3 regions of the Georgenia sp. AZ-5 genome follow, and region 3 is predicted to be linked to each of the others. Evidence: riboswitches for the same ligand, from Rfam matches in the RefSeq annotation. Region 3 holds a riboswitch; each other region holds the start of a gene.
The links. A riboswitch is a leader RNA that binds a small molecule or an ion and turns the genes downstream of it on or off. The one in region 3 is predicted to bind glycine.

Region 1 (10,051 bases), 440 kb from region 3:
AGGTCGTCGACGGACCACTGCCAGGCGTCCTCGTAGGTGGCGAAGCGCCTTCCCGTCCGCCGCTCCACGCCGAGGAGGAACCGGCCGAGCTCGCTCGCGCCCCACTCCTCCTTGGCGGGCGCCGGCCGCAGGACGGTCCCCGGTGGCACCGCCATCAGCCGGTCCCGCGCTCGTGCTGGTGCCCGGCGGCGCTCCCGCCGGCCGGCGCGCCGGAGATGCTGCCGGTGATCCAGGACATCAGCCCGGCGGAGGCGTCGAACGCGGGCTTGCGCTCCGCTGCCGACCACACGGTCTCCGGCCGGCACTGCAGCAGGATGACGTCGGAACCCGGCGGCAGCTCCTCGTCCACGGCGAACTCGATGTCCTGCGGGGCCCCGTGCAGCTTCTCGAGCCGCTTGCCCAGCTCGGCCAGCGCGGTGATCTCCGCGTCGCTCAGGCACGCGACGTCCCGGCGCTCCTCGGGCACCGGCACCGGCGCGTCGCCGCGCCGGTACTCCAGGTGCTTGCGCCCGAGGGTGCGCTCGACGATGCCGAGCCCGACCTTGTCCACGAGGAACCGGTCCGGCGTGACCTCGCCGCCCACCACGGCGAGCCCCAGCCCCCAGCTGGCCTCGATGGCGACCTTGGACCGGTCCCCGCTCGTGGGGCTCAGGGTGAACATGACGCCCGCGGCCCGGGCGCGCACCGTCTTCTGCACCACCACCGCCATCTCGATGGCGTGCGGCGCGATGCCCTTCTCCGCCAGGTAGGACATCACCCGGCCGGAGAAGACGCTGCGGTAGCACCTGGCCACGTGCTCGAGCACCGCGTCCTCGCCGACGACGTCGACCCAGGTCTCGAACTCCCCCGCGAAGCTGGCGCCGACCGAGTCCTCCGCGGTGGCGCTCGAGCGCACCGCCACGGCCACCTCCGGCACGCCGATGTCCGCGCACAGCCGCCGGTACGCGGCCCGCGCCTGCTCCTCGACGTCGGCGGGCAGAGCGGCGCCGAGCAGGTGCTCGGCGATCTCCGCCTCCGCCCGGTCGAAGTCGCCCTGGTCGCGGCTGGCCCCGAGGCGGTCGAGCACCTGGGAGACCACCTCGGCCAGCCCCTGCTGCGCCAGGTAGGCGCGGTAGGCCTCGGCGGTCAGGACGAAGCCCGGCGCCACGGGCAGCCCGGCGGCGACCATGTCGGCCAGGCCGGCGGCCTTGCCGCCGACGGACCGGACGTCCCGGCACGCTTCCTCGGTGAACTGGACGGTGTACATGGCGTCTCCTAGCCGCTGATCTCTTCGCTGGTGCGGGCCGGCTCGCGCCGGCCGGCGTCGGTGCCGGGGGCGTCGAGGACGGTGACGGTGCCGGCCTTGCCGTCGACGCGGACCCGCTGGCCCGTCGTCAGCCGCGTCGTGGCGAAGCCGGTGCCGACCACGGCGGGGATGCCGTACTCGCGGCACACGATGGCCACGTGGCACATCATGCCGCCGATGTCGGTGATCACCCCGGCGGCGACGGCGAAGGCCGGCGCCCAGGACGGGGCGGTGATGGGGGCGACGAGGATCTCGCCCGGCTGCAGGCTCGGCAGGTCGACCTCGGACTTGAGCACCCGCACGCGGCCCTCGACCACGCCGAGCGAGCCCGGCCCGCCGCTGAGCGTCGTCGTCCCGCCGTCGCCCGTGCCCAGCCAGTCCGCCACGCGCTCGGTGGTCACGCCGTAGTTCATGACGGCGAAGGGGTCGGTGACCTGCTGCGGCGGGATGCCGTAGGCCGGCGGCGCCGGCGCGGCCTGCAGCGCGGCGACGACGCCCCGCCGCCGGGCGATCGCCTCCTGCCAGCGCCGCTTGCCCCGGGCGGGCACGCCGATGGCCCAGGAGTCGACGACGTCGAAGAGCACGGTGTCGAGCTCGAAGCGGTTGAGGTAGAACATGTCGTCGCGCTGCTCGGTGAAGCCGGCCGCGAGCAGGAGGTCCGCGAGCTCCCAGGCCTTCTGCCAGAAGACGTCGTGGGCCCAGTGCTCGACGTAGATGTTGTGCTCCTCGATGTACGGGAACACCTTTCCGGCGAGGCCCACCAGCTCGTCGAACTGCTTGGCCTCGTCCTCGGTCAGCAGCGCGCGGTATTCCGCGACGATCTCGTCGCGCTCGGCCCGGAGCCGCTCCACCGGGCGGGAGATGTCCTCGCCGGCGGCGATCTTGGTCGCGTAGCGGGCGATGCCCTGCAGCGGGATGGACAGGTCGGAGGCCCAGGTCTGCTGGTCGTGGGTGAAGCCGTACTCGGCGAAGTAGCTGAACCACGGGGTCTTCGCCCGCTCGAAGGCCTCCGTCCACCGGCGGCCCTCCTCGCTGCCGGCGAGGGAGGCGAGGATCTCCTCGGGGTTGCCTTCCGAGGTGAGGCGGTCCGTGAGCCCGAGCTCCACGCCCAGCGCGGCCAGCCTGCGGAGCTCGTCGTCGGGCCGGAAGGCCAGGACCTCCACGCCGGCGACCATGCGGGAGATCGTCTGGTCGGTGATGAGCGGGAAGGCCTGCTTGCAGAACTGGAAGAAGGTGATGTAGCCGCCCTAGCCGAGGTTGAGGAACTCGAAGTGGTACTGCCAGATCGCGAAGAACTCGTCGACGAGGCGGTGGTAGTTCTCGACGATCGCCAGGGCGGTGGACCGCCCGCGCGCCTCGGTGACCACCTCGGCGGGGTCGAACTCCGGCAGCGGCGGGAAGCTGACGGACCGCAGCGACTCGATCGCCCACTCCATCTTGGTCTTCCACTTGCCGTACAGCTCGTCCCAGTTGGCGTAGTAGTACCCGGCTCGTTCCTGGAACAGCGCTGCGCGGCGCTGGATCTCCTCGGGGTCGGTGACGTTGAGCGGGGAGATGTAGACGTAGCCGTGGACCACCCGGACGTCCAGGCCGAGGGAGACGGGGAGGGCGAAGATGCGGGTGCTGAACGTCCCGACCCCGAGGTACACCGCCTCGGCGCCGATGCTGTCGAAGGGGTGGCAGCCGCGGGACCAGTGCATGGTGTCGGCGAACCAGAACTGGGCGTTCTCGTGCTCCCGGGTCTCCTCGGAGGGCACGAGGTAGTAGGGGTACATCGACTCCCAGCCCTCGGCCCCGGCGGGGGGCGCGGCCTCGTCGAAGAAGGGGAAGCGGGGGGCGGTCTCGGTCATGGGAGGGCTCCTTACGTCGTCGGAAGGGACTCGGACAGCAGGTCGTACAGCTCGGCGACGTCCCGGAGGACGACGTCGGGCCGGTGTGCGCCATGGAGGGTGGCGAGCTTCTCCGGCGTCGTCGCGCCGGAGAGGACGAGGGCGCTCGTGGCGCCCATGGCGCGGGCGAGCCCGATCTCCGCGGTGGCGTCCCCGACGACGGCGATCTCGTCGGGCTCGGCGGGCAGGCGGCGCAGCAGCGTCTCGGCGAGGGAGGCGGAGGGCTTGCCCAGGACGTGGGGCCGGGTACCGGTCGCCCAGCCGATGGCGTGGGCGATGGTCGCGGACACGGCCACCGACTTCGCCAGGCCGCCGTGGAACCACGGGGTCTCGACCGTCGTGTAGAGCGGTGCGCCGGCGTCCACGGCGAGGCAGGCGGCGTTGAGGAGCTCGGCGGTGTACCCGGCCGCGGCGCCGACGACCACGACGTCGCCCAGCTCCGGGCCCCCGGGTTTCACGGGGTCGAACCCGAGCCGGAGCAGCGGTTCCCGCACGCCGTCGTCCCCGACCACCAGGACCCGCGCGCCGGCGTGGTGGGCGGCGATGTACTCGGCCGCGGCGCTGCCGGCGGTGACGAAGTCCTCGTCCGCCACGTCGATCCCCTTGCCGCGCAGGTGTGCGGCGTACTCCCGGGGCGGCCGCTGGGAGGCGTTGGTGCACACGACCACGCTGTGCCCGGCCCGCCTGAGCGCGGTGAGGAGGCTGCCCGCCCCGGGCATCGCCTCTCCCCCGGCGCCGCCGGCGCGGGCGGTGCGCATGAGGCAGCCGTCGACGTCGAGCACCCAGGCGCGGGCGCGGCGGAGCGTCTCGACGGCCGTCGACGGCGGCGTGGTCATCGCGTTCCTCCCGCGGGGCTGCGCTCGAGGCTGAGCCGGGTGGTGCCGTCGTCGACGGAGATCGAGGTCACCGAGGGGCGCTCGTCGAGCGCCGCCAGCAGGCGCGTGAGCGAGCGCGCGGGCTCCGTGCGGGCGGCGTACATGGCGTCCACCTGCTCGGCCGGCATCACCGCGCGCAGCAGCAGCTCCTCGTCGCTGATGTGCTTGCCGAAGCGGCGGCGCAGGTCCGCGATGGTGATGTCGCCGCCCTCGTTCACGGCCTGCTGGCCGCGCCGGGTGCTCAGGGCCCGGTCCAGCAGCTCGGGGCTCACCGGGCCCGGCAGGGGCCCGAAGTCGCCGCGGAGGAGGTCGATGACCTCGTCGGAGATCTGCTTGTACCGCTCGCCGGCGATGACGTTGAGGGTGGCCTGGGCGACGATGTACTGGGCGAACGGCGTCATGACGATGGGCCAGCCGAGGTCCTCGCGGACCTGGACGGACTCCTCGATGACGGCGTCGAAGAGCTCGGGGCGGCGGATCTCGGCGAGCTGGCGGCGGGTGGTGGACTGCACGCCGCCGGGGATGGTGTGGCGGTAGTAGGCCTCGTCGTACTGGTTCGGGGTGCCCGCCGGCAGGTTCTTGATCCTCGCCTGGCGCACGAGGTACGCCGAGGCGCGGTCCATCGCGTCCAGGTCGACGTCCACGTCGTGGCCCCGCGCGCGGAGGTTGGCGACCAGGCGCTGGGCCTCCGGGTGCGAGCTGCCGTTGGCCAGCGGCGGCAGGGCGCAGTGGATGGTCGTCATGCCCAGGTCCGCGGCCTCCAGCACCGTGATCGGCGAGAGCCCGGTGGTGCTGTGGGAGTGGATCTCGTCGAGCTTCTTGCGGCGCAGGCTGCCCTGGAGCGCGGGCACGAGCGTCCTCACCCGGTCCGGCGTGAGCAGGCCGGCCGGGTCCTTGAGGTAGATGCTGTCGATGGCCGGCGAGTCGTCCAGCTCGGCGATCTTCCGCGCGAAGTACTCGTCGGTGTGGACCGGGCTGGTGGTGTAGCAGATGCCGCCGACGACCTCGTCGAAGCCGACCCGCTTGGCCATCTCCGCGGTGCGCCTGGCGCCCTCCATGTCGTGCATGGGGTCGATGACCCACAGCCGGCTGATGCCGTTGCGGGCGAGAAGCGTGAAGGCGAGCTCGAAGACGGCGTCGGGCGTGCGGTGAAAGGTGATGAACCGCTTGCCCGTGGTGAGGAAGCCGAGGCGGGTGCGGGGCATCCGGTCGCGCGCCGCCCGGAGCCGCTGCCAGGGGTCCTCCCGGTGGTAGCGCACCGCCGTGGCCATGAGCGTGGAGGTCAGGAGCTCGACGGCGCGGTAGCCGACCCGGTCGAGGTCGGGCGTGACGCCCTCGACCATGCGGGTGGTCACGCCGGTGGCGCCCCACAGGCTCTGGTTGCCGTCCCGCAGGGAGACGTCCACCAGCGAGATGTCGCTCATCGGGCCTCCTGCAGGGGGGACGCTGCGGCCGCCGCGTCGGCCGCCGGCGCGGGGTCGGTCAGCAGGCGGTCGAGCCAGCGGGTGGTGACGGTGTTCTGCCGGTACGCCGGCTCCGCCACGATGCGGCGCAGCAGCGGCAGCGACGTGGTCAGCCCACCGATCTCGAAGCGCTCGAGCCCCTCGCGCAGGCGGTCGACGGCGGCGGCGCGGTCCGGCCCCCACGCGACCTGCTTGGCCATGAGCGCGTCGTAGAAGGGCGGGAAGCGGTAACCCTCGTAGATGTGCGAGTCCAGGCGCAGGCCCCCGGCGACCGAGGGACGCCACCGGGTGACGGTGCCGGGCGACGGGGCGAGCCCGTTCTCGGGGTCCTGCGCGGTGATCCGCGCCTCGATCGCGTGGCCGTGGAAGGTCACGTCGTCCTGGGAGAGGCTCAGCGGCTCGCCCAGCGCCGCGAGCAGCTGCTCGCGGACGAGGTCGACGCCGGTGACCGCCTCGGTGACGGGGTGCTCGACCTGGATCCGGGGGTTGACCTCCAGGAAGGCGAGCTCGTCGCGGTCGACGTCGTAGAGGAACTCCACGGTCCCCAGGCCCACGTAGTGCAGGGCCCGGGCGATGCGAACGGCGCTGTCGTGCAGCAGCTCGCGGGTCGGCGCCGGCAGGGCGGCGCAGGGGGACTCCTCGACCACCTTCTGGTAGCGGAACTGCACCGAGCACTCGCGCTCGCCCAGGTGCACCACGTTGCCGTGGCGATCGCCGAGGACCTGGACCTCGACGTGCTTGGCATCCTCGACGAAACGCTCGAGGAACACCGTGCCGTCCCCGAAGGCGGACTGCGCCTCCGCCGAGGCGACCCGCCAGGCCTCGTGGAGGCCTGGCGGGTCCTGGACCCGCTTCATCCCCCGCCCGCCGCCGCCGTGCGCGGCCTTGACCAGGACGGGATAGCCGATCTGCTCCGCCAGGCGCTCGACCTCCTCGGGCGTGCGGGCCCGGCCGCCCGCCGAGACGGGGACACCGACCGACTCGGCCAGGTCCCGGGCCGCCAGCTTGTCCCCCAGCGCGCGCAGCGCCTCCGGGCTGGGCCCGACGAACACGAGGTCGTTCTCGGCGCACGCCTCGGCGAACTCGGCCCGCTCGGCGAGGAAGCCGTACCCCGGGTGCACCAGGGTGCAGCCGGTGGAGACAGCGGCCTGCACCACGGCCGGGACGTTCAGGTAGCTCTCGGTCGGCCGCGGACCGCCGAGGGTGACCGTCCGGTCGGCGCGCCGCGCGCCCAGGGTCGCGCGGTCCGCCGTCGAGACACCGAGCACGGTCTCCAGGCCGAGGCGCTGGCACGCCTCGATGATCCGCACCGCGATCTCCCCGCGGTTGGCCACGAAGACCCGGGGCGTCATGACGCCTCCCGGATCACGAAGAGGGGCTGGTCGAACTCCACCAGCTCCCCGTCACGGGCGTACGACGCCACGACCTCGCCGGCGACGCCCGCGACGACGGAGTTCATCAGCTTCATCACCTCGATGATGCAGAGCACCGAGTCCGCCTCCACCGTGTCGCCCGGCTCCGCGAACGGCGGCTCGCCCGGCTTGGGCGAGCGGTAGAAGGTGCCGAGCATCGGGGCCCGCACGAGCACGTGCCCCGGCGGCAGCGCCTCCGGGGAGACGTCCTTCTCGTCGCGAGCGGGCAGGGTGGCGAGCACGGCGGGGCTCGGGCTGTCGGTGGCGGCACCGGCCCGGCGGAGCGGTCTACGACGGTGCCGCCGGCGATGGGATGCTCGCCGGCCGGGCCCGGGGCGTCGTCACCCGCCGGCGGGCGACGCTCCTGGGTGTGCGGCACCGGCGGGGCCGGTTCGCGTGAGGCCGCGACGCCGTTGCTCCGGGCCTCCGCCTCACTCAGGAAGCCACCGCGGCGCACGTGGATCCGCAGGGAGCCCTTCTCGTACAGAAAGTCCGTGAAGTCGGTCTTGTCGAGCTGCTCGATGATCGCTGCGAGCTCCTCGAGATCAACGTCCATGCGGCCCAAGCCTCCTTGCTTGCCGACGTGCATGTGGGGGTGCCACCTGTGCCGTGAGCAGCAAACTAGGAACCGGTCCCCCATACCGCAATGGAAAGGCGCGGACATTCCACCATGGGGTATCGCTCCTGCGGCGCAGCCCGCGGGCCGGCTCGCGGGTGAGGGCCCCGACGCCCGACATCGACGGATCCGGATCTCGGGCGCCCTGCCGTGGTGCCACGGGTCGAGCCACGCTCCGCCACCCCACCCGGGACGGTTCACGGTGAGACGGCTAACTGGACACGTTGGCAGCTGCAGTCGTCCGATGCGGCATACTTGTCCCGTCAACAACTGAACATGCCACCGAACCGCGGCGGGAGAGTCCCGCAACAGCGGGCGCCGAAGGAGCAACCTCCCCGGGAATCTCTCAGGCCCCCAAACCGCCGCCGGCGAGGCTCCTCTGGAAAGCAACCCTGCGGGGTTCACCGACGGTGCAAGCGGGTCCCGACCCGCGAAAGCTCTCAGGTCCGATGACAGAGCGGGGAGACACCATCCCCGGTGCGCCTGCCGCACCCTGTCCTGAGGAGTTCTGTGGCTCTCTCCATCGACGCGCCCACGCGCGTGCAAGATTCTCATCGCCTCTCCGCCCGGCCGGTCGCGCCGCGGACGAACCGTCGTCTCGGTGTCGTGGCGATCGTCGCCTCGGCCACAGCGATGGGCGCCGCCGGGCTGTTCGGCCGGCTGGCCACTCCGGCCGACGCGGTGATCGGCGAAGCCCTCACGTTGGGCCGCATGCTCGTCGGGGCGCTCGGCATGCTCGTCCTGCTCACGGTCTCGCGTCACCTCGGCCAGCTGCGCCGAGCCCGCCTGTCCTGGTCGGTCGTGCTCGGCGGGGTCTTTCTCGGCATCTCACTCGCGACATACCTGTCCGCGACCGTGCTCATCGATCTCTCGCTCGCCGTGGTGCTGCACTACATCGGCCCGGCGCTCGCGACGCTGCTCGCCCGCGTGATGCTCAAGGAGCGCATCACCCACCCCGACCTCCTGTCCCTGGCCGCCAGCTTCCTCGGGATGATGCTGGCCGCCGGTCTGGTCGGCGGGGCGCCGTCCCCGGCCTCCGACCAGCAGACCCTCGGGGTCGTTCTCGGCGTCGTCTCCGGCGTCTTCTACGGGGCGGCGCTGCTGTGCTACCGCTACAGGTCCGACATGCCGGCCGACGTTCGCAGCTTCTGGAACTTCACCTTCGGCACCGTGGCCACCGGGGCCATGGTGGCTCTGGCTCGTCCCGACCTGTCCGGGATGACCCCGACCCACTGGGTCTGGGCCGGCGGGTTCTTCCTGGTCTGCGGTCTTCTGGCGCTGGGGCTGCTGGTCGTCGCGGGCAAGCACCTGCGCGCCGCCGAGCTCTCCGGCCTGTCGTACTGGGAGGTCGTGGTGGCGATGATGATCGGGGCGGCCGCGTTCGGCGAGTCGGTCTCGCTCCTGGCCGTCCTCGGCGCCGGGCTCATCGTCGTGGGGGCGGTGCTGCCGCTGCTTTCCGGTCGGCCCCGCTGAGCACCAGCCCACCCGCCCGGGCGCGCGGCCGACGGAAGCCCTCCCGCCCGGGCGCGGCGGAGCTCCCACGCCCGGTACCGACGCCAGCCGGACGTGGACGGGAGACCGCCATGCCGGGACGGCGGCCGTCCTCCGCTCTCACGACTTCTCGCGGTCGTGACGGCGGCGAGCGGCTGGGGCGTCGATGTTGAACCGCAGGCCCAGCATGCGGATCGTGAAGCACACGACGGCGCCGAGCACCGCGCCAGAGACCCCGAGGACCGGGTGGTGGGCGGTGGCCACGGCGATGGCAGCGCCGATCACGGCCGGGACCGCGTAGAGACCGCTGGCGAGCACGGACGGGATCTCGCGGATGAGCACGTCCCGGATCGTCCCGCCGCCCACCGCCGTCACGGCACCGAGGAGGATGGCCGGTGCGGGATCGAGACCGAACGCGATCGCCTTCTGCGCACCCACCACGGCGAACACGCTCAGTCCCACGGCGTCGAGAACGAGCATCGAGTGGTGGATCAGCCGGGGAAGCTGGCTGACGAAGAAGGCGATGAGGGCGCCGCCGGCGGCGACGGCCAGGTAGTACCGATCGGTGAACGCCGCCGGAGGCACCGCCCCGATGCACAGGTCCCGAACCAGGCCGCCACCGAGGGCGGTGATGACGCCCAGCGTCAGGATCCCGACGATGTCGACCCGGGTCTTCTCCGCTGCGGTGAAGGCTCCGTTGACGGCGAAGGCGAAGACACCGAGCAGATCCAGAGCACGGACGGCGTCAGCGGCGGACACGGCAACTCCCCTTCCTGGGAGAACGGCAACACCCTGAATCGGCGGGCTCCCGGGCGACCTCGCGGACCGTGGCCCCGGTGCTGCATCGCTCGGCTCCGGCGGGGTGCTGCACCGCTCGGGTCCCGCCGGCGACGGCGGTGCCCGATCCCGACCGGAGGTCCCCTTCGCGCCATGACGCTGGCGGCTGCGTCGCCACAGGCGCCGCCAGGCCTGATGATTCCACCAGCCGGCGCTACGCCGCCAACCACGCCAGTGCGGCCA
Region 2 (10,051 bases), 2.3 Mb from region 3:
GGTAGGTGATCATGATGGCGGCCAGCTGGTCGCGGTGCGCCTCGATCTTGGCGTCGAGGTCCGCGGCGTCGATGGTGCCGTCGGCGGCCGTCTTCACAACGACGACCTTGAGCCCTGCCAGCACGGCGGAGGCGGCGTTGGTGCCGTGGGCGGAGGCGGGGATCAGGCAGACGGTCCGTTCGGTGTCGCCGTTGGCGAGGTGGTACTGGCGGATGGCCAGCAGCCCGGCGTACTCGCCCTGGGAGCCGGCGTTGGGGGCGATGGAGACCCCGGCGTAGCCGGTGACGGCGCACAGGCGCGCCTCGAGGTCGGCGATGAGCTCGCGCCACCCGGCGGTCTGGTGGCCGGGGGCGAAGGGGTGGATGCTGGCGAACTCCGGCCAGGAGATGGATTCCATCTCGGCGGTGGAGTTCAGCTTCATGGTGCACGAGCCCAGCGGGATCATCGTCCGGTCCAGGGCCAGATCCCGGTCGGCGAGCCGGCGCAGGTAGCGCAGCATCTGGGTCTCGGAGCGGATCGTGTTGAAGATCGGGTGCGTCAGGTACGCCGAGGTGCGCACGAGCTCCGACGGCAGGGCGTAGTCCCCGCCACGCAGTTGGTCCTGTGCGGTATCCACCGCCTGCTCGGCGTCGGCGACGCCGAAGGCCTCCGCAACTGTCACCAGGTGCTCAAGCGTGGTCGCCTCGTCGGCCGAGACCGAGACGGTGTCCTCATCGACCAGGCGCAGGTTCACACCTCGCGCCTCGGCGGCCTCGACCACTGCCGTGGCGCGGCCTGGCACGCGGGCGCGAACGGTGTCGAAGAACTGCCCGGTCACCAGCTCGATGCCGGCCCCAGCCAGCACCGCGGCGAGGGTGCGGGCGTGGCGGTGAACGCGCTGGGCGATCGCCTTCAGGCCGGCCGGGCCGTGATAGACGGCGTACATGGACGCCACGACAGCCAGCAGCGCCTGGGCGGTGCAGATGTTGGAGGTGGCCTTCTCCCGGCGGATGTGCTGCTCACGGGTCTGCAGGGCCAGGCGGTAGGCCGGCACTCCGGCGTCGTCGGCGGACACGCCCACCAGGCGGCCCGGCAGGGAACGCTCCAGGCCCGGACGAACGGCCATATAGGCAGCGTGGGGTCCGCCAAAGAACAGCGGGACCCCGAAGCGCTGGGTGTTGCCCACGGCGATGTCCGCACCCTGCTCCCCGGGCGGGACGATCAACGCCAGGGACAAGATGTCGGCGGCCACGGTGACCATGGCCCCGCGGTCCTTGGCCGCGGCGATGGCCGACGCGTGGTCCACGACCGCGCCGTTGTCACCTGGTTGCTGGAGCACGATCCCGGAGATCTCACCCGTGGGCAGCCCCGCGGAGAGGTCAGCGACCTCGACCTCGAAGCCCAGGGCCTCGGCCCGGCCCTTGACGACGGCGATGGTCTGCGGGAAGAGGTTCACGTCCAGGACGGTCTTCGCCTCGGCCCGGGCCTTGTTGGACCGGCGCATCAACAGCACGGCCTCGGCCACGGCGGAGGCCTCGTCGAGCAGCGAGGCGTTGGCCACCGGCAACCCGGTCAGATCCGCCACCATCGTCTGGAAGTTCAGCAGCGCCTCCAGACGACCCTGAGAGATCTCCGGCTGGTACGGGGTGTAGGCGGTGTACCAGGCCGGGTTCTCCAGGACGTTGCGCAGGATTACCGGCGGGGTGAGAGTGTCGTAGAAGCCCTGGCCGATCATCTGGGTCTTCGGAACGTTCTTCGAGGCCAGCATGCGCAGGTCCCGCAAGACCTCTGCCTCGGCGCGTGGCGCAGGCAGATCCAGCGGTGCCTTCTGGCGGATGTCCGCGGGCACCGCGGCATCGACCAGCTCTTCGAGATTGTCGTAGCCGAGGGTGTGCAGCATCGACGCGGCGTCGGCGTCGGAGGGGCCGATGTGGCGGTGGGCGAAAGCGTGCTCGTCGCTCGCGCGCACAGTGGTGGGGCGAGCCAAGATGATCGTCATAGAGGAACTCCAGAATTCTGCGCGGTCGCCGCGCGGCTTCTTGGTTCCTCCCCGATCTGTTGCACAGCCTGAGAGTTTCCGCCCCACCCAGACAGGGGCGGGGCTTGCTCCTTCGGCGAGCACGACAACGTGCTACTTTCCAGATGCGCCTCGTCGCGGCGGTACGGGGCCTGAGAGTTTCCCGGGGAGGAAATTGCTCCTTCGGCGCCCGACCGATCGTGCTGGACGGGACTCTCCCGCCGCGCTTCAACGGCCATATAGGTTTGTGACTGCGGTCACAAGGTAGTGGAACCATCCGACGTGTGCAACAGCTTCACCACGCTCCCGCGCCATGAGCGCTCCGCCCTCACCTGACGGTGGGCACACGGATCCGTTTCCGCAACGTGGTGCGGGAAAGTGCCGGTTGCGCACGGGATCGGCCGGCGACGGCAGTCGTGGCACGGTGAGCTGGCGCTTCAGATCGTCGTGGCAACCTTCCGGCACGGACTCCGCGACAAGGTGCCGCAGAGAGGACATCACCTGGGCCCGCACGCTGATGACGCTCTCTGAAGCTCAAGTCGAACCAGAACGGCTGCGGGGCCAACGCCACCACGTTGCTGTCGAACTCCAGCGCCTTGCTGTCGAAGTCCAGCGCCATGACGTGGTCGCGCTCGAGCCAGGACTCATAGCCCACGTGTGCGCCCACGGTGGCCGACCCCCACAGGCTCGCCAGTTCCGCTGGCCCCGGTAGGACGGGAACTCCCGCACGGGACGACCGTGCTCCAATGCCACCTCAGCGCCAGCTTCGAACTATGCGTCGCGCGCGACATCTGCAGGGGGACATAGCGCAGTACAAACCCGTCCCGAGTCGGTCTCCTAGGGCGTGTCTCTTAATGCGTTGAGCCAGATGGTGATCGCTCGCAGGAGAACTCCGCCGCGGTAGGTCAGGGCGAGCTTGTCGTAGCGGGTGGCCAGGGCGCGCCACTGCTTGAAGACGTTGAAGGAGCGTTCGACGACGTTGCGCCGCTTGTAGGCCTCGGTGTCGTAGGTGACGGGCCGGCCGCCGTTGGAACCGCGGCGTTTGCGGTTGGCGATCTGGTCGGAGCGTTCGGGGATGACGGCCTGGATGCCGCGCCGGCGCAGCAGCGCCCGGTTCGCCCTGGAGGAGTAGGCCTTGTCGGCCAGGGCCCGCACCGGCGTGGTCGGGCCCGCCCAGGGCCCAGCCGGGGCACGCGCACAGAGTTCATGAGGTGCTCGAACATTGGCGAGTCCCCGCCCTGCCCTGGCCCGAGCACCATCACCAGCGGGCGCATGTTGCCGTCGCAGACGTGGTGGATCTTCGTGCTCAGTCCGCCGCGGGAGCGGCCGATGGCGTGGTCAGGCGGCTCCTCGTCCAGTTTCATGTAATTCGACAGGTCCCCCTGTGTCCCTCGGGAGGTTCGTGGCGTGCTGGTGGGCACGGTTGATCGTGGAGTCGATCGACACCTCCCAGTCGATCAGCCCGGCCGCGTCCGCCTGCGCGAGCATGGTGGTGAGGATCTTGTCCCAGGTCCCGTCGCCGCTGAAGCGGCGGTGCCGCTTCCACACCGTCTGCCACGGGCCGAAGCACTCGGGCAGGTCCCGCCAGGCGATCCCGGTGCGGTAGCGGTAGACGATGCCCTCCACCACCGCGCGGTGGTCCCGGAACCGCCGTCCCCGACGGCCCTCCGAGGACGGCATCAACGGCTCGATCAACTCCCACTGGGCATCCGTCAGCACGGCAGTACGCGACACCCCCGCAGCGTTTCAGCCCAACGGCTCGACTATTGGGAGACACGCCCTAGTCGCTGCGGCCTGAAGGGTCAAGCCGACACCCGCCCAGTCCACGCCACCCACGCACCGACCAGGGGAGGCGCGCTGCTCACTTCCAATGGGGCTTGCGCAGGTCGCTGCTCAGGTCCAGTGGGAATTGCTCAACTTCAGTGGGGCTCGACACGCGGTGATGTATCGGATGAGATACGCAGACGACGTTTTGTCATAAGGATGTGGTGCTTATCGGATCGTCCTCGACGGGGTGGTTCGGACCATGCCCATGCGGCGAGCTTCGGGCTTACGCCCCCGATGAGGCTGATCCGACGCTGCAACGCTGTAGGGCAAGGTTTATTGCTGCAGCTTGACGACGTACTCGTAGAGGCTCCCCGGGGACGCGCTTCTGACGTACTCAATGGGCTGGCCTCGGTGGTCCATGGTCCAGCGATAGGTGCTCAGCAACGGGCTGCCCTCCGGAACCTCCAGGGCCTGAGCCTCGCTGGCGGTCGCAGCTTCGGCCCTGATGATCTCAGTGGCTTCGCTCGGCCTGAGGCCAAAGGTTTCGTCCATCAAGCGGTAGAGGGATTGCCTCTCCGTGAGGGCCTCCGTGGTGACCGCGGTCGCCAGCGCGTCTGGAACCCATGACTGCATGAAGCCGAATGGCTGGCTGTTGGCTGTGCGGACCCGTTCGATCAGCCAGAGGTGCGCACCCGGTAGAAACTTGCGCGCGGCGTCCGGCGCGCTGGGGTCGACGCATACGCGCACCGCCCGAATGCCAGGCTGCATCCCGAGGTCGGCGATGATGTCGGTGAAGCTCTTGAGGTCGCCGAGGACGTGACTGACGCCTTGTTCGGCGACGAAGGTGCCTTTTCCTTGCTGCCGGCGCACCAGGTTGGCGTTCGAGAGCGTGTCCAGGGCGCGCCGGATGGTGTTCCGGGAAACTCCGTAAGTACCCATGAGCTCGAGCTCGCCGGGAAGTTGTGTGCCCGGCCCCCAGCGTCCGCTGGAGATCTCCTCGCGCAAGAGTTCGGCGACGCGTTGATGTGCGGTTGTCATCTCAGGCTCCCTGTCGCCAGTTGACCGCGGAGCGGCTGGAATCCAGGTACGGCCGGCCGTCCGACGACTCGTCACAACTTGTTCTAACAAGTGTTGACACTTGTTGGTACACATCCTAGTGTTCCACGTCACCAGCCGGGTGGCCAGAGTCGGCCGCCGAGACGAGGGGACACGATGACCGCACAGGAACTGTCCGTGACGAGGGAGCCGGCAGCCGGCTTCACCCGGCTGAGGGAGAAGATCCTCGGCTCGCTGGCCGCCGCCACCATCGGTGACGCCCTCGGTGCACCGACCGAGCAGCGCAGCATCGCCGAGATCCGTCAGACCTTCGGCGGCCGGGTCGAGACTTTCTTCGCCCCGCCGATGGACTCCCCGTACGCCAAGGGCCGCCGCGCCGCGCAGATCACCGACGACTCCAGCCAGATGATCCTGCTGGCCGAGGCTCTCGTGCGCGGCGGAGGAACCGTCACGGCACGGGACGTGGCGGACATGCTCATCACCTGGTCCCGGAACCCTGACTACTTTCCCCACTTCGCGGGTCCGAGCACGCGCAAGGCCATCGACGCTCTGAAGGCCGGCGCAGATCCAGAGACCATCGGACGAGACGGCCGTGAGGCGACGGTCGGGGCCAGCAACGGTGGGGCCATGCGCGTCGCTCCTGCCGGCCTGGTACACCCTGGCGACATCGAGGCTGCCGTCAGGGTCGCCGCCGTGACGTGCCAGCCGAGCCACTTCACATCGATCGGGGTCTCCGGCGCGGGTGCCATCGCCGCCGCAGTCGCCGTAGCGCTTCGCGACGACGCAACGATCCTCGACGTCGTCCGCGGAGCGCTCACCGGCGCCGACCTCGGCCACGAGATCGGCGCAACCGAGGGGCGCGAGGTCGCCGGCGCCCTGGTACGCCGCCGCATAGAGCAGGCCGTCCAGATCGCCTCGACAAGCCCGGACCTCGACACCGCCATCACCGAGATCGCCGCGTGCGTCGGCACAGGCTTGCACACCTCCGAGGCGGTTCCCGCGGCGATCGGCTTCTTCGTCGCCGCTGCCGGTGACCCTTGGTGGACCGCCGTGGCTGCCGCCAACGCCGGTGATGACTCCGACACGGTCGGCTGCATGGCCTCGGCGATCGCCGGTGCGTACAGCGGCTTCGGTGCCGTGCCGAAGGACAAGTTCGCGGAGGTCGTACAGGCGAACGACCTCGACCTGGAACAGCTCGCCAACGACGTTACCCGCGTCGCCCAGGCAAACCTCTAACCCCCAACCCCCCACGTTCAAGGAGTCGATCATGAATCGTCGGACGACGGCTCTCACAGGCCTCATCTGCGCCTCGACGCTCGCGCTCGTTGCCTGCGGCCCTGCCAACAGCGGTGGCGGGGCCGGCGACGGCGGAGGAGCCGAGCTGCGCGCGGGCGAGTCTTACGACCCGCGCGCCTTCGAGGGCGCCGAACTGAACCTGTTGCTCATCGAGCATCCCTTCGTCGCGGCGCTCGAGCCGCTACTCCCTCAGTTCGAGGAGGAGACGGGGATCAAGGTCAACATCGAGGTGCTCAGCGAGCAGCAGGGCTTCGACAAGCTGCAGGCCGACCTCTCGGCGGGAGCCGGCAACTACGACGTCTTCATGACCGACCCCCTGCACAACTGGCAGTACGCCGCCGCCGACTGGCTTGAGCCCCTGGAGGGGTACGTCGAGAACGACGCGGTGACCATGCCTGAGTACAACGTCGAGGACTTCATCCCCGGTATCTACGACGCCGGACGCTGGAACCGCGAACTGCTCTCGGGCATCGGTGAAGGATCCACGTGGGCGCTGCCGATCAACTTCGAGGCCTACAACCTCACCTACCGTCCCAGCATGCTCAAGGCGGCCGGGGTCGAGGTGCCGCAGACCTACGAGGAGCTGCTCGACGCCACCACGGCGCTCAGCGAGACGCTGGAGGGCAACCAGTACCCCGTCGTCACCCGGTTCGACAGGTACTGGGACCTCACCTACCTGACTTTCGGGTCCATGGCGCAGTCCTACGGCGTCGAGCTGTTGGACGAGAACGGCGAGGTGGCCATCGCGTCCGACGCCTCCGTCGAGGCCTCTGAGACGTTCGTGGAGATCATCAAGGCCGGGTCGCCGGAGGACGCCAGCGCCTTCACTTGGTACGAGGTGCTGCAGGGCATGGCCAGCGGCCGCTTCGCCATGGCAGTGAACGAGGCTGACCTGTTCGCCGCCACGTACGAGAACCCCGAGGAATCCGCCGTCAGCGACGACATCGGCTACGCCATGATCCCCGAGGGGCCCGAGGGCCGAGCGTCCAGCGCCTGGATCTGGCAGGTGAGCATGAGCGCGGCCTCGGAGGACAAGGGTGCCGCGTGGACATTCATGCAGTGGTTGACCAGCCCTGATGTCCTGCTCGAGACCCACATGGCGGGCAACATGAACCCGGTCCGGACCTCGGCCTGGGAGGACCCAGAGCTCTCGGCCATGGTGGACGCCTGGGGCGAGACCCCGGGGCAGTACCGGGAGGTGGTGGAGGCGACCGGAGAGATCGCCGCCATACGCTTCCCCCCGCACCCCGAGCTGACCCGCGTCCTGGACATCTGGGCGGAGGCCCTCCAGAAGTCCTACTTCGACGGCAAGACGGAAGAGAACCTGCAAGCCGCCGCCGACGAGATCTCCACGATCCTCGCTCCCTAACGCAACACCCGTGGTCGCTGTTCGAAGGAGAACTATGTCGACGTCGCTCAGGCCCGCACCTGCGCCGACCCGGTCACCAGGCGTGGCCGTCCCCGAGGGGGCGGCCCGCCGTGGCGGGGCACAGCACAGGGCCCGCCGCGCCTACACCCTCATGCTCCTGCCGGCACTGCTGCTGCTGATCGGCATCATGGTGCCCTTCGCCGACGGGGTGTGGGCCAGCCTCACGAACGAGAAGAGCTACAGCCCCACCGCCAGCTTCGTCGGGCTGGCCAACTACGTCGAGCTGTTCGGAGACCCGCGCTTCCTCGGCAGCCTCGGCCGGACCCTGCTGTACGTGGCACTGGTGCTCGCGATTCAGCTGCCGCTCGCCATCGGTGTAGCGGTGCTGCTGGCGCGGACCAGCCTGGGCAGCTACCTCGGCCGCCGCGTCCTGGTCCTGCCGCTGCTGGTCCCGCCGATCGTGGCCGGACTGATGTGGAAGACGATGATGCAGCCGAGCTCCGGGGTGCTCAACTACCTGCTCGGATTCGTCGGAATCGGTCCGTTGCCCTGGCTGACCGACACCACCAGCGCGCTCATCTCCGTGGTCGTGATCGACACATGGGCGTTCCTGCCCTTCAGCACGCTCATCATCCTCGCCGGTCTGCAGTCCCTGCCCCCCGAGCTTGACGAGGCGGCCAAGATGGACGGCGCAGGCCCATGGAAGCTCTTCCGCCACATCAGCCTGCCGTGGATCGCGCCCTACGTCCTCCTCGTCGCGATTTTCCGCGTGGCCGACTCCCTCAAGCAGTTCGACCTCATCTGGCCGGTGACCCGGGGCGGCCCGATCGACTCCACGCGTCTGCTGCACGTGATGGGCTACGAGGAGGCCTTCCGCTTCTCCAGCCCCGCCCGTGCCATGGCGATCATCTTCATCCTCTGGCTCATCGTCTACGTCGTCAGCTTCTGGCTGCTCAAGCTGTGGCGGCGCACCATCAACGCGGTTGGGTGACCCATGTCCCGAAACATCCCGAAGCTCGGCTTTCTGGTCGCCTACGTCGCGGTCATCACCTTCATCCTCTTCCCGATCGTCTGGGTCCTCCTGATGTCCTTCAAGGGGTACGACGACGTCATCGCCTACCCCCCGACCTTCCTCTTCGCCCCCACGCTCGAGAACTACCGGTCCGTGCTCTTCGGCGACTCCGGGGCGATGAGCAGTGGTGCGGGCGAGTTCATGGGCTATCTGCTGAACTCGGTCCTCGTCTCCGGCGGCGCGGTCCTGCTCTCCCTCGCCGTGGGGATTCCCGCCGCGTACGCCCTGGTCCGTGGGCGTACCAAGGGCAGTGAATCCATTGCCTTCACGTTTCTGTCCTTCCGATTCGCGCCCGAGCTCATGGTGATCATCCCGCTGTACGGGATCTTCCAGAACGTCCGGCTCTACGACTCCTACCTCGGGCTGATCCTTGCCCACCAGCTCATCACCATCCCGCTGGTGATCTGGATCGTCCGCACCTTCCTCAACGACGTGCCGGTTGAGATCGAGGAGGCCGGGCAGTTGGACGGCTGCGGGCCGCTGCGGACCCTGGGTCGGGTCGTCCTCCCGGTCATCCGGCCCGGGGTGGCCAGCGCCGCGATACTGGCCTTCATCTTCAGCTGGAACAACCTGCTCATGGGCCTGGTGCTCTCGGGGAAGAACACGCAGCCGGTGACCGTCGGGATCCTTCAGGCCATCGGCTTCGACCAGGTGCGCTGGGGCTGGATGGCCGCCGCCGCGGTGATCTCCGCGCTGCCCGGCATGCTCACCGCCCTGTACATGCAGCGCCACCTTGTGCAGGGTCTGACGATGGGCGTCGGCAAGTAGACACCGATCCTGCCGGCGGGTCCGCCGGCGCAAAAACCAATGAAAGAGGTAAGGCGAGATGACCAGTCCGATGACGGGCCTCGAGGAGCTCCGGGTGATCCAGTCCGGGGTCGCGACCTTCTTCGGCCGGCCCCTGGTGCGACCCGAGGAGATCGGGGCGGCCCGCTGCGCGATGGTCGGCATCCCGTGGGACGAGGGCAACGCGGGCCGCAACGGGGCGAACATGGGCCCGCGCGCCTTCCGCGACGCGTCCAGCTGGTTCCTTGGCTACGACGCCCAGCGCGACTTCGACCTGTGGGAGGCCATGCCCACCGTCGACGTCGGCGACGTGCCCGTCATGCCGCCCAACGCCGAACGGACGATGGACCTGATCGCCGAGCACGTCAGGACGGTGCGCAGGCAGGGTGCCATCCCCTTCTCCGTCGGCGGCAACCATGCGCTGGCGATCGGAGCTGCCCGCGGAGCCGCCTCCACCGTCGGGCGCATGGGCTACCTCAGCATCGACGCGCACCTCGACACGGCCACCGACTGGGCCGGTGAGACCCTCACCAGCGGTTGCCCCACCATGCGGGCGGCCGAGATCCCCAACGTCGACCCTGCCAACGTCGTGGTCTTCGGGATCCACGGGTGGCTGAACCCCAAGGACCAGGTCCAGGCCGCAGCCGAGAAGGGCATCACCTGGTACGGGATGGAGAAGATCGAGGAACTCGGCATCGAACGCGCCATC
Region 3 (10,051 bases):
CGGCGACCGCGGAGAGCCTGCCCACCAGGGCGTGGTCGAGGAGGGCGCCGGCTGCGGGCCCCGTGACCCAAACCTCGCCCATGTGGCTGAGGTCGAACAGCCCCGCGGCCCGGCGCACCGCGTGGTGCTCGGCGAGCTCCGAGGCGTACCGCAGCGGCATCTGCCAGCCGCCGAAGTCGGTGAAGGTGGCGCCCAGCGCGGCGTGCTCGGGGTACAGGGCGGTGGTGCGGCCGGTGGTCGTGCCGGTCATGCGCGCTCCTCGAAGTCGGTCACGGGCGGGCAGGCGCACACGAGGTGGCGGTCGCCGTAGGCGCCGTCGATGCGGCCCACCGGGGGGAAGTACTTGTCCCGGCGCACGCCCGGGAGCGGGAAGACGGCCTGCTCCCGGCTGTAGGGGCGGTCCCAGTCCGCCGCCGCGATGGCCGCGGCGGTGTGCGGCGCGAGCCGCAGCGGGCTCGCCTCGACCGGGAGGTCCCCGGCGGCGACCTGGTCGATCTCGGCGCGGATGGCGATCATCGCGTCGACGAACCGGGTGATCTCGCCGAGGTCCTCGCTCTCGGTGGGCTCGACCATCAGCGTCCCGGCCACCGGGAACGCCAGCGTGGGGGCGTGGAACCCGAAGTCGATGAGCCGCTTGGCGACGTCCTCGGCGGTCACGCCGGTGCGGGCGGTCAGCTCGCGCAGGTCGAGGATGCACTCGTGCGCGACCAGCCCGGACGCGCCGGTGTACAGGACGGGGAAGTAGGGGTCGAGCCGCCGGGCGACGTAGTTGGCCGCCAGCAGCGCGCTCTTGGTGGCCGCGGTCAGACCCTCCGCGCCCATGAGGGCGACGTAGGCCCAGGAGATCGGCAGGACGCCGGCCGAGCCGTAGCGCGACGCGGACACCGGCACGCCCAGCGCGCCGGGCGCGCCATCGGCGCCGGTGGCTGCGGCGTCGGCGGGCAGGAACGGCGCCAGGTGCTCGCGCACGGCCACCGGTCCCACGCCCGGCCCGCCGCCGCCGTGCGGGATGCAGAACGTCTTGTGCAGGTTGAGGTGGGAGACGTCCCCGCCGAACCGGCCGGGCTGCGCCAGGCCCACGAGCGCGTTGAGGTTCGCGCCGTCGATGTACACCTGCCCGCCGGCGGCGTGCACGGCGTCGCAGACCTCACGCACGTCGCCGTCGTAGACGCCGTGCGTGGAGGGGTAGGTGATCATGATCGCGGCCAGGTCGTCGGCGTGCTCGGCGATCTTCGCGCGCAGGTCCGCCGCGTCGATGGTGCCGTCGGCGGCGGTGGCGACGACGACCACGCGCATCCCGGCGAGCACCGCCGAGGCGGCGTTGGTGCCGTGCGCCGAGGCGGGGATGAGGCAGACGGTGCGGCGCTCCTCGCCCCGGGAGCGGTGGTAGCCGCGGATGGCGAGCAGCCCGGCCAGCTCGCCCTGGGAGCCGGCGTTGGGCTGGACGGAGACGCGGTCGTACCCGGTGATCACCGCCAGGCGCCGCTCGAGGTCCTCGATGAGCTCGCGCCACCCGGCCGTCTGGCTGTCGGGGGCGAAGGGGTGGACGGAGGCGAACTCCGGCCAGGTCATCGCCTGCATCTCGGTGGTCGCGTTGAGCTTCATGGTGCACGAGCCCAGCGGGATCATCGTGCGGTCCAGCGCCAGGTCCTTGTCCGCCAGGCGGCGCAGGTAGCGCAGCATCTGCGTCTCGGAGCGGTGGGCGTGGAAGGTGGGGTGGGTCAGGTACGCGGACGTGCGGGCCAGGGCGGCGGGCAGGACCTCCGGAGCGGCGCCGTCGGCCACCGCGGCGGCGGCCGCGTCCACCCGGGCCGCGGCGCCGGCGACGCCGAAGGCCTGCGCGACGGCCGCCAGGTGGGCGGGCGTGGTGGTTTCGTCGCAGGAGACGCCGACGTGGTCGGCGTCGACCAGGCGCAGGTTGACCCCGGCGGCCTCCGCGGCGGCGACGACCGCGCCCGCCCGGCCGGGCACCCGTGCGGTGAGGGTGTCGAACCAGCTCTCGTGCACCAGCTCCACGCCGTGCCCGGCGAGGACCGTCGCGAGGGTCCGGGCCGCGTCGTGGGCGTGGCCCGCGATCGCGCGCAGCCCCTCGGGGCCGTGGTAGACGGCGTACATGCTGGCCACGATCGCGAGCAGCGCCTGAGCGGTGCAGATGTTGGAGGTGGCCTTCTCGCGGCGGATGTGCTGCTCGCGGGTCTGCAGCGCCAGGCGGTAGGCGGGGTCGCCGGCGGAGTCCCTGGACACCCCGACGAGCCGCCCGGGCAGGGACCGCTCCAGGCCCTTGCGCACGGCCATGTACGCGGCGTGCGGGCCGCCGTAGAACAGCGGCACGCCGAAGCGCTGGGCCGAGCCGACGGCGACGTCGGCCCCCTGCTCGCCCGGCGGGGTGATCAGCGTGAGGGCGAGCAGGTCGGCGGCCACGGTGACCATGGCGCCGCGCTCCTTGGCGGCGGCCATGACGCCGGAGGCGTCCCACACCCGGCCGGAGGTGCCGGGCTGCTGGATGACGACGCCGGTCAGCTCCCCGTCCGGCAGGCCCGCGGCGAGGTCGGCGACGACGACGTCGAACCCGAGCGCCTCGGCCCGGCCACGCACCACGGCGATGGACTGGGGCAGGAGGTCGGCGTCGAGGACCACGGCGCCGGCGGCCCGGGCCTTGTTGACGCGGCGCATGAGCAGCACGGCCTCGGCGACGGCGGTGGCCTCGTCCAGCAGGGAGGCGCCGGCGACCGGCAGGCCGGTGAGGTCCTCGACCATCGTCTGGAAGTTCAGCAGCGCCTCGAGCCGGCCCTGGGAGATCTCCGGCTGGTACGGCGTGTAGGCGGTGTACCAGGCCGGGGACTCGAGGACGTTGCGCTGGATCACCCCGGGCGTGACCGTGCCGTGGTAGCCCTGGCCGATCATCTGCACGCGCATGGCGTTCTTCTCCGCCATCTCCCGCAGGCGGGCGAGGACCTCGGTCTCCGACAGGGCCGGGGGCAGGTCCAGCGGTCCGGCCTGCCGGATGCCCGCGGGCACGGCGGCGTCGGCGAGGGCGTCGAGGCTGGGCAGGCCGAGCTCGTCGAGCATGGTCGCCGTGTCGTCGGGCCGGGCGCCGATGTGGCGGTCGGCGAAGGTGGCCGCGACCGGCTCCGTCAGGGGGGCGAGGGTCTGGTGTGCCATGGCGGACTCCCGGGTCGGGCGGCGCGGGCGCGCCGACGATGAGGTCCTCCCCGCTCTGTCACGTGACCTGAGAGTTTCCGCGGGCCGGGGCCCGCTTGCACCGTCGGTGAGCGGCGCCTGGCTGGCCGTCGCTGCTCTTCAGAGTTGCCTCGTCACGGCGGTGCCGGTGCCTGAGAGATTCCTGGGGAGGAGTTGCTCCTTCGGCGCCCGCTGCGCGCGGGACTCTCCCGCCGCGAGTCGTCGGCGTGTGAAGTTGTGGCCGGCAGCGCTAGCGGGCGCTGCTCGGCGTCGCCCCGAGTGTGTCAGATTTCCGTTTCGGGTGGGTAGCCCGTCCGCGCGCGCAGGGCCGTGGGCCGGCGGCGCCCGGCAACCTAGACTGCTGCCACCATGACTGCTGCTCCACCGGCCGAGACCGCCCCCGCCGTGCCCGCCCCCGCCGTGCCCGTCCCCGCCGTGCCCGTCCCCGCCTCGCACGGACTCCCGCGCACCTACCTGGTGCGCACGCTGGGCTGCCAGATGAACGTGCACGACTCCGAGCGCCTCGCCGGCATGCTGGAGGCGCAGGGCTACGTGCCGGTCGAGTCCGTGCCGGAGGCAGCCGCCCGCGCCACGGAGGCCGGTGACGGCGGCGCGGACGTCGTCATCCTCAACACCTGCTCGGTGCGCGAGAACGCCGCGACCCGCCTGTTCGGCAATCTCGGCCAGCTCGCCTCGGTCAAGCGCACCCGCCCGGGCATGCAGATCGCCGTCGGCGGCTGCCTCGCCCAGCAGATGCGCTCCGGCATCGTCGAGAAGGCGCCGTGGGTCGACGTCGTCCTCGGCACCCACAACCTCGACGTGCTGCCCGCCCTGCTCCAGCGCGCCCGGCACAACTCCGAGGCGCAGGTGGAGATCGAGGAGTCCCTCAAGGTCTTCCCCTCCACGCTGCCCACCCGGCGCGAGTCCGCCTACGCGGCGTGGGTTTCCATCTCGGTCGGCTGCAACAACACCTGCACCTTCTGCATCGTCCCGCACCTGCGTGGCAAGGAGCGCGACCGCCGGCCCGGCGACGTCCTCGCCGAGGTGCAGGCCGTCGTCGCCCAGGGCGCCATCGAGGTCACCCTGCTGGGACAGAACGTCAACAGCTACGGCGTCGGCTTCGGCGACCGCGGCGCGTTCGCCAAGCTGCTCCGCGCGTGCGGGGAGATCGAGGGCCTCGAGCGGGTGCGGTTCACCTCCCCCCACCCGGCCGCGTTCACCGACGACGTCATCGAGGCGATGGCCGAGACGCCCAACGTCATGCCGAGCCTGCACATGCCGCTGCAGTCCGGCTCCGACGCCGTGCTGCGCGCGATGCGCCGCTCCTACCGGCAGGCGAAGTACCTCGGGATCATCGACCGGGTCCGCGCCGCCATCCCCGACGCCGCCATCACCACCGACATCATCGTCGGGTTCCCGGGGGAGACGGAGGAGGACTTCCAGGCGACGCTTGACGTCGTCGAGGCCAGCCGGTTCTCCTCCGCGTTCACCTTCCAGTACTCCCGGCGCCCGGGCACCCCGGCCGCGGACCGCGAGGACCAGGTGCCCCAGGAGGTCGTCACCGAGCGCTACCAGCGCCTGGCCGCCCTGCAGCAGCGGATCTCCACCGAGGAGAACGAGCGCCAGGTGGGGCGTACCGTCGACGTGCTCGTCGCCGAGGGGGAGGGGCGCAAGGACGGCGCCACCCACCGCATCACCGGCCGCGCCGCCGACAACCGGCTCGTGCACGCGGCGCTGCCCCCCGGCCTGACCGAGGGCGAGCGCCCCCGGCCCGGCGACATGGTCACCGTCGAGGTGACCCACGGCGCCCCGCACCACCTGGTCGCCGACTCCGCCCTGGCCGGCGGCACGTTCCGGCTGCGCCGCACCCGCGCCGGCGACGCCTGGGCACGCCGCGCGGGTCTGGTCGAGGAGCCGCACGGCCACGGCGAGCCCGCGCCCGCCGGGCCGATCACGCTCGGGATGCCGACGCTGCGGCGCTGAGCCGCGGCGGCGGCCGGCCCGCGCGGCCCCGCGCCAGCCGCGGCTCGCGCTCAGAACTCCGGCGAGGGCTCCTCGATCGGCGGCATGGACCGGCCGAGCGCCTGGAAGAACTGCACCCCGGCGGCGAGCCCGCCCTCGATGATGTCGAGCAGCTGGCGGTCGGTCGCGCCCGCGCCGACGTCGGCCATGATCTCGGTCCGCACCGTCAGCCCGTCCTCGGTGGGCGCGGTGAACACGGTGGGCCAGATCTTGTCCCGGTTCCAGTCGTTGACGGCCTGCGCGACGGCGGGCACCAGCTCGTCGGGGATCAGCCGGCCCCACGTGCCCCGGACGCTGAGGAAGTCCTGCTCCTCCCCGGCCAGGCGCAGCTGGAACTGGTAGCCGTCCCACATCCCCGACAGCGACGCGTCCGGCTCCGCGCGCACGTGGTAGCCGCGGCCGGTCACGACGTCGTAGATGCGGGTGGCCGTGACCGGCGTGGTCCGTTCCGCCGGCGGCCCCGGCAGGTGCCGCGGCTCCGCGCGCGCCACGGGCGGCTCGGGTGCGGACCGCGGCTCCTCCACGGGCTCGGGCCGGTCGCCCGGGCGGCGCTCGGGGCGCTGGCGCCGCCACCAGCTCACGACAGCGCTCCGGGGGCCTGCTCGGCCGGGTCGGGGTAGCGCAGCTCGAGGTCCCGCATCATGCGCATGCCCTGGCCGATCCCGCGCTGGATCAGGCGGGTGAGCTGCTCGTCGCTCACCCCGGCGCCCAGCGGCGTGGACACCTCCGCGACGACGCTGAGCCGGCCGTCGTCGAGCACCCGGACGTAGCACTTGGGGCCGACGTACTCCCGGTTCCAGCTGTCGATGAGCTCGAGCACCTCGCCCAGCCGCTCGAGCGCCAGCCGCCGGTGCCAGGAGCCGCGCACCTGGAGCACGGACTGGTCGGGGCCGAGCAGGTACAGGTGGAAGACCGCCTGCGCCCACATCGCCCCGAGGTCCCCGTTGCGGTCGCGGAAGTGCGGGTAGTCCAGCTCCTGCAGGGCGGCCTCCAGCCGCGCCCGGGTCAGCGGCAGCACGACGTCCCGGGCGCCGGTCGCGCCGGTCGTCGCACCGGGGCCGCCCGGTGCCCCCGGGCGCCGCCCCGATTCCTCGAAGCCGGGCCTGGCCATGGTCCGAGGGTACGCGCGGGGGTGCGGGCGCGCGCCAGGTAGGTTGGGCACTCGTGCGGCAGGCGACGGACGAGGCGGGCGGCGCCGTGCGCGTCGTCGCCGTCGTGGGCATGACGGCGACCGGCAAGTCCGCCCTGGCGCTCGACCTCGCGGAGGCCCTCGGCGGGCCCGGCGCCGTGGAGGCCGTCAACGCCGACGCGATGCAGCTCTACCGCGGCATGGACATCGGCACCGCCAAGCTCCCGCCCGCGGAGCGCCGGGGCATCGTCCACCACCAGCTCGACGTCCTGGACGTGCGCGAGGAGGCCACCGTGGCCGCCTACCAGCGGGCCGCACGCGGCGACGTCGAGGCCATCCGGGCGCGCGGCCGCCTGCCCGTGCTGGTCGGCGGGTCCGGGCTGTACGTCCGGGCGGTGCTGGACCGCCTGGACTTCCCGGGCACCGACCCCGCCGTGCGCGGGGCGCTGGAGGAACGCGCGGAGCGCCTGGGCACCCGCCCCCTGCACGACGAGCTCACCGCCCAGGACCCGGCCGCCGCCGCGCGCATCGACCCGCGCAACACCCGCCGGGTCGTGCGGGCACTGGAGGTCATCGCCCTGACCGGCCGGCCCTACTCCGCCTCGATGCCCGAGCACGTCTACGAGGTCCCGGCGGTCCAGCTGGCCGTCGCCGTCCCGCGCCCGGAGCTGGACCGGCGCATCGCGGCACGCGCGGCGCAGATGATCTCCGGCGGGCTGGTGGAGGAGACCGAGGCCCTGCTGGCCCGGGGCCTGGCGGAGGGCCGCACCGCCCGGCGCGCCGTCGGCTACGCCGAGGCGGCCGAGGTGGTCGCCGGGCGCATGACCCGCGAGGAGGCCGTGGAGGCGATCACCGTGGCGACCCGCCGCCTCGCGCGGCGGCAGGAGAAGTGGTTCCGGCGCGACCCGCGCATCACGTGGATCCCGGTGGCCGAGCCCACAGCCATGGTCCGCGCGGCGCTGCGTACCCTTGGCCTATGACATCCCCCTTCGGTGCCCTCGCCGGGCGTGCCCTGACCACCGGGCACGGCACGGAGAACGACTTCGTCCTCGTGCCCGACCCGGACGGCGCCCTGGAGCTCACCGCTGCCGAGGTCGCCGCCGCGTGCGACCGGCACGCCGGTGTGGGGGCCGACGGGCTCATCCGCGTGGTCCGCTCCGCCGCGCTCCCGGAGGGGGCCGACATCCTGGCGCAGGACCCGGGCGCGGAGTGGTTCATGGACTACCGCAACGCCGACGGGTCGCTGGCCGAGATGTGCGGCAACGGGGTGCGGGTCTTCGTGCACTACCTGCGGGTGCGCGGGCTCGTCGAGCTCGGCGCGGGGGAGAGCGTCGTGGTCGGCACCCGTGGCGGGCCGCGGCGCGTGACGTTCGACGGCGAGCTGTACACGGTCGAGATGGGCACCTGGGCGATGCCCGGCGGGCTGCCCGCCGTCCAGGCCGGCTACGACGTCGTCGTGCAGGTGCCCGGCCTCTCCGGCCCGCGCGCGGGCCTGCGGGTCACGGTGCCCAACCCGCACACCGTCGTGGCCCTGCCCGACGAGGCCGAGCTCGCCGGGGCGGTGCTCACCGGCGGCGCCTCCTACGAGCCCGCGCCGCCGGAGGGCACCAACCTCGAGCTGGTCGTCCCCCTGGGGGAGGACGACGGCGACGGCGAGGCCGTGGGCCGGGTCCGGATGCGGGTGCTCGAGCGCGGCGTGGGGGAGACCCGCTCGTGCGGCACCGGGACGTGCGCCGCGGCGCTCGCGGTGCGAGCCTGGGGCGGTCCCGGCGCGCCGGACACCTGGCGGGTGCTCGTGCCCGGCGGCGAGGTCGTGGTGCGGGTGCTCGGCGACACGGTCACGCTCACCGGCCCAGCCGTCCTCACCGCGGACGTCACGCTGCTGAACTGACCGGCGCCGGCGTCGGCGTCGGTCGTCCGGCGTGGTCGCGGTCCGGCGTGGTCGGGCTCCGGCGCTGTCGCGAGGGCGCGGCGGGTAGCGTGGACGGCTGTTGCAGCCTCGAACGGGACGGACGATGCCGAAGAAGAAGCACAAGCCGCGCAGGACCGCCTCCCAGCGGCGGCGCCACCAGGGCGCGCCGCGGCGTGACGCCCACCGGGCCGTGCCCGCGGACACCGGCGCGCTGCTGCAGGAGCTGGAGGACTGGGCGCGCGGGCTCGACCTGTTCCTCGAGGACAGCACCTGGCTCGTCGACACGGCCATCGACCTCAAGAGCGACTTCCTGGACTCCCCGGACCCCACGGCCTGGACCGAGGCGGAGATCCGCACGGTCCTCACCGAGCTGTTCCCCCGCAAGGTGGTCACCGACGCCGGCGACCGGCGCCTGCTCGCCCCTGCGATGACCTTGTTCTTCACCTTCCTGCTCGCCACCGGGCGCTGGCGCTCACCGCTGGGCGAGGCGGAGGTGACGGCGCTGATGGAGCAGCTCGCCGCCGACGTCCCGCAGGCCTTCGAGGACGCCTCGCGGCGCACCATGGGCGGGAACATCATCGAGCACGCACTCCAGGACGGGGTGGACGTCCGCGACCCTGCCGCCCTCGCCGACTTCGTCGCGCGTGACAACAGCCTCCCGTACGACGAGCGGGTGGCGATCAGTGACGGTGTGGCCCCGAACACGGACGGGCCGGAGGGGGCTCTCAACCCGTTCGCGTCGATCTGGCCGGTCACGCTCGGTCCCACGCCGCGACTCGATGTGCTCGCCGCCGGCCCCTTCGAGGCCGCCGAGGTCGCCGCCTCGTTCGAGCGGTCCCCGATCCTGCGCCGTGCCCGGGCCCTGGTCGGGTGGGTGGGTGCGGGAAGGCCCGTGACCTCCACCGGCGCCCTGCGCCGCGCCGACACCCTGGAGCTCATGCGGCTCACGGGGATCGAGCGGGACGAGGAACCTCGGTCCATGTGGGAGGTGCCCGAGCTGGCCGTCGTCTGGGTGGCCGTGGCGCGAGCCGGCTACGTCGAGATCGGCAAGACGCGCGTGACGCCGGGCGGGCGGGCGCTGCCGCCGGTGGACGGGCCCGCGGAGGCGGTGGCCGGCGCCGGTGCCGGCCTGCACGCCGCGGTCCTCCACGCCCTCCTGGACGACCGCGGCGGGGAGGGGAGCATCGCCCACGAGCCGGACCTCCTGCTCGGCGCGCTCCTGCGCGCCGCGGAGCCGGAGGGGTTCACCTGCCCGGAGCCGCCGGTGACCGGCGACGACTGGGACCCGGCCGCGATGCCGGCGCTCCTGCTGCACGCCGACCTCGTCCAGCTGGCCCGGATGGGCATCGTCGAGCGGCAGGCGGACACGTTCCGGCTGCCCGAGCTCCTCCACCCGGTGGTCCCCGCGGCGCTGTCCATGCTCACCACGGATTGAGGGCCGGCCGGGCGCCCGCACGTGAGGGCGGCCGCGTGCCGTCCTGACTGGCACGGCGGGCGCTCAGGGGCGCGGCGGCCGCACCGTGAGCACGCGGAAGCCCTTCGAGCTCGCCGTCCGGGCCACGTCCATCCCGAGCTCGTCGGCGAGCCACCGGTGCAGCGAGTCCGCCCCGAGGTTCTTCTGCACCACGAGCTGCGCCCGGCCCCCGGGCGCGAGCAGCCCCAGCCAGCCGCGCAGCAGCTCGTGCAGCGCCGCCTTGCCCACCCGGATCGGCGGGTTGGACCACAGCTCGTCGATCCGGGTGCCCTCGGCGGCGAACCGCTCGAGCGCCTCGCCGGCCTCGAGGGCGGTGACGTTCGCCAAGCCCAGC

Region 1: it holds a riboswitch for glycine, as region 3 does, so the genes downstream of both, ACF0H8_RS10250 (DMT family transporter) here and gcvP (aminomethyl-transferring glycine dehydrogenase) in region 3, are expected to answer to the same signal.
Region 2: it holds a riboswitch for glycine, as region 3 does, so the genes downstream of both, gcvP (aminomethyl-transferring glycine dehydrogenase) here and gcvP (aminomethyl-transferring glycine dehydrogenase) in region 3, are expected to answer to the same signal.

Annotation. Positions count from the first base shown of each region.
Region 1 is NZ_JBINOU010000001.1:2,178,878-2,188,928, reverse strand. It holds gene ACF0H8_RS10295 (acetoacetate--CoA ligase) at 1-155, opposite strand, end outside; gene ACF0H8_RS10290 (PEP/pyruvate-binding domain-containing protein) at 155-1,246, opposite strand; gene ACF0H8_RS10285 (PEP-utilizing enzyme) at 1,255-2,523, opposite strand; gene ACF0H8_RS10280 (hypothetical protein) at 2,533-3,135, opposite strand; gene ACF0H8_RS10275 (HAD-IIA family hydrolase) at 3,147-4,010, opposite strand; gene ACF0H8_RS10270 (pyruvate/oxaloacetate carboxyltransferase) at 4,007-5,473, opposite strand; gene ACF0H8_RS10265 (acetyl/propionyl/methylcrotonyl-CoA carboxylase subunit alpha) at 5,470-6,864, opposite strand; gene ACF0H8_RS10260 (acetyl-CoA carboxylase biotin carboxyl carrier protein) at 6,861-7,166, opposite strand; gene ACF0H8_RS10255 (hypothetical protein) at 7,382-7,537, shown strand; glycine riboswitch at 7,824-7,912, shown strand; gene ACF0H8_RS10250 (DMT family transporter) at 8,051-9,013, shown strand; gene ACF0H8_RS10245 (trimeric intracellular cation channel family protein) at 9,152-9,790, opposite strand; gene ACF0H8_RS10240 (amidohydrolase) at 10,023-10,051, opposite strand, start outside.
Region 2 is NZ_JBINOU010000001.1:3,993,307-4,003,357, reverse strand. It holds gene gcvP (aminomethyl-transferring glycine dehydrogenase) at 1-1,978, opposite strand, end outside; glycine riboswitch at 2,128-2,227, opposite strand; partial or broken gene ACF0H8_RS18545 (IS5 family transposase) at 2,834-3,715, opposite strand; gene ACF0H8_RS18540 (GntR family transcriptional regulator) at 4,097-4,801, opposite strand; gene ACF0H8_RS18535 (ADP-ribosylglycohydrolase family protein) at 4,976-6,055, shown strand; gene ACF0H8_RS18530 (ABC transporter substrate-binding protein) at 6,087-7,484, shown strand; gene ACF0H8_RS18525 (carbohydrate ABC transporter permease) at 7,519-8,475, shown strand; gene ACF0H8_RS18520 (carbohydrate ABC transporter permease) at 8,479-9,324, shown strand; gene ACF0H8_RS18515 (agmatinase family protein) at 9,383-10,051, shown strand, end outside.
Region 3 is NZ_JBINOU010000001.1:1,735,454-1,745,504, forward strand. It holds gene gcvT (glycine cleavage system aminomethyltransferase GcvT) at 1-250, opposite strand, end outside; gene gcvP (aminomethyl-transferring glycine dehydrogenase) at 247-3,162, opposite strand; glycine riboswitch at 3,311-3,402, opposite strand; gene miaB (tRNA (N6-isopentenyl adenosine(37)-C2)-methylthiotransferase MiaB) at 3,550-5,163, shown strand; gene ACF0H8_RS08275 (YbjN domain-containing protein) at 5,214-5,783, opposite strand; gene ACF0H8_RS08280 (YbjN domain-containing protein) at 5,780-6,313, opposite strand; gene miaA (tRNA (adenosine(37)-N6)-dimethylallyltransferase MiaA) at 6,367-7,311, shown strand; gene dapF (diaminopimelate epimerase) at 7,308-8,222, shown strand; gene ACF0H8_RS08295 (hypothetical protein) at 8,347-9,678, shown strand; gene ACF0H8_RS08300 (class I SAM-dependent methyltransferase) at 9,742-10,051, opposite strand, start outside.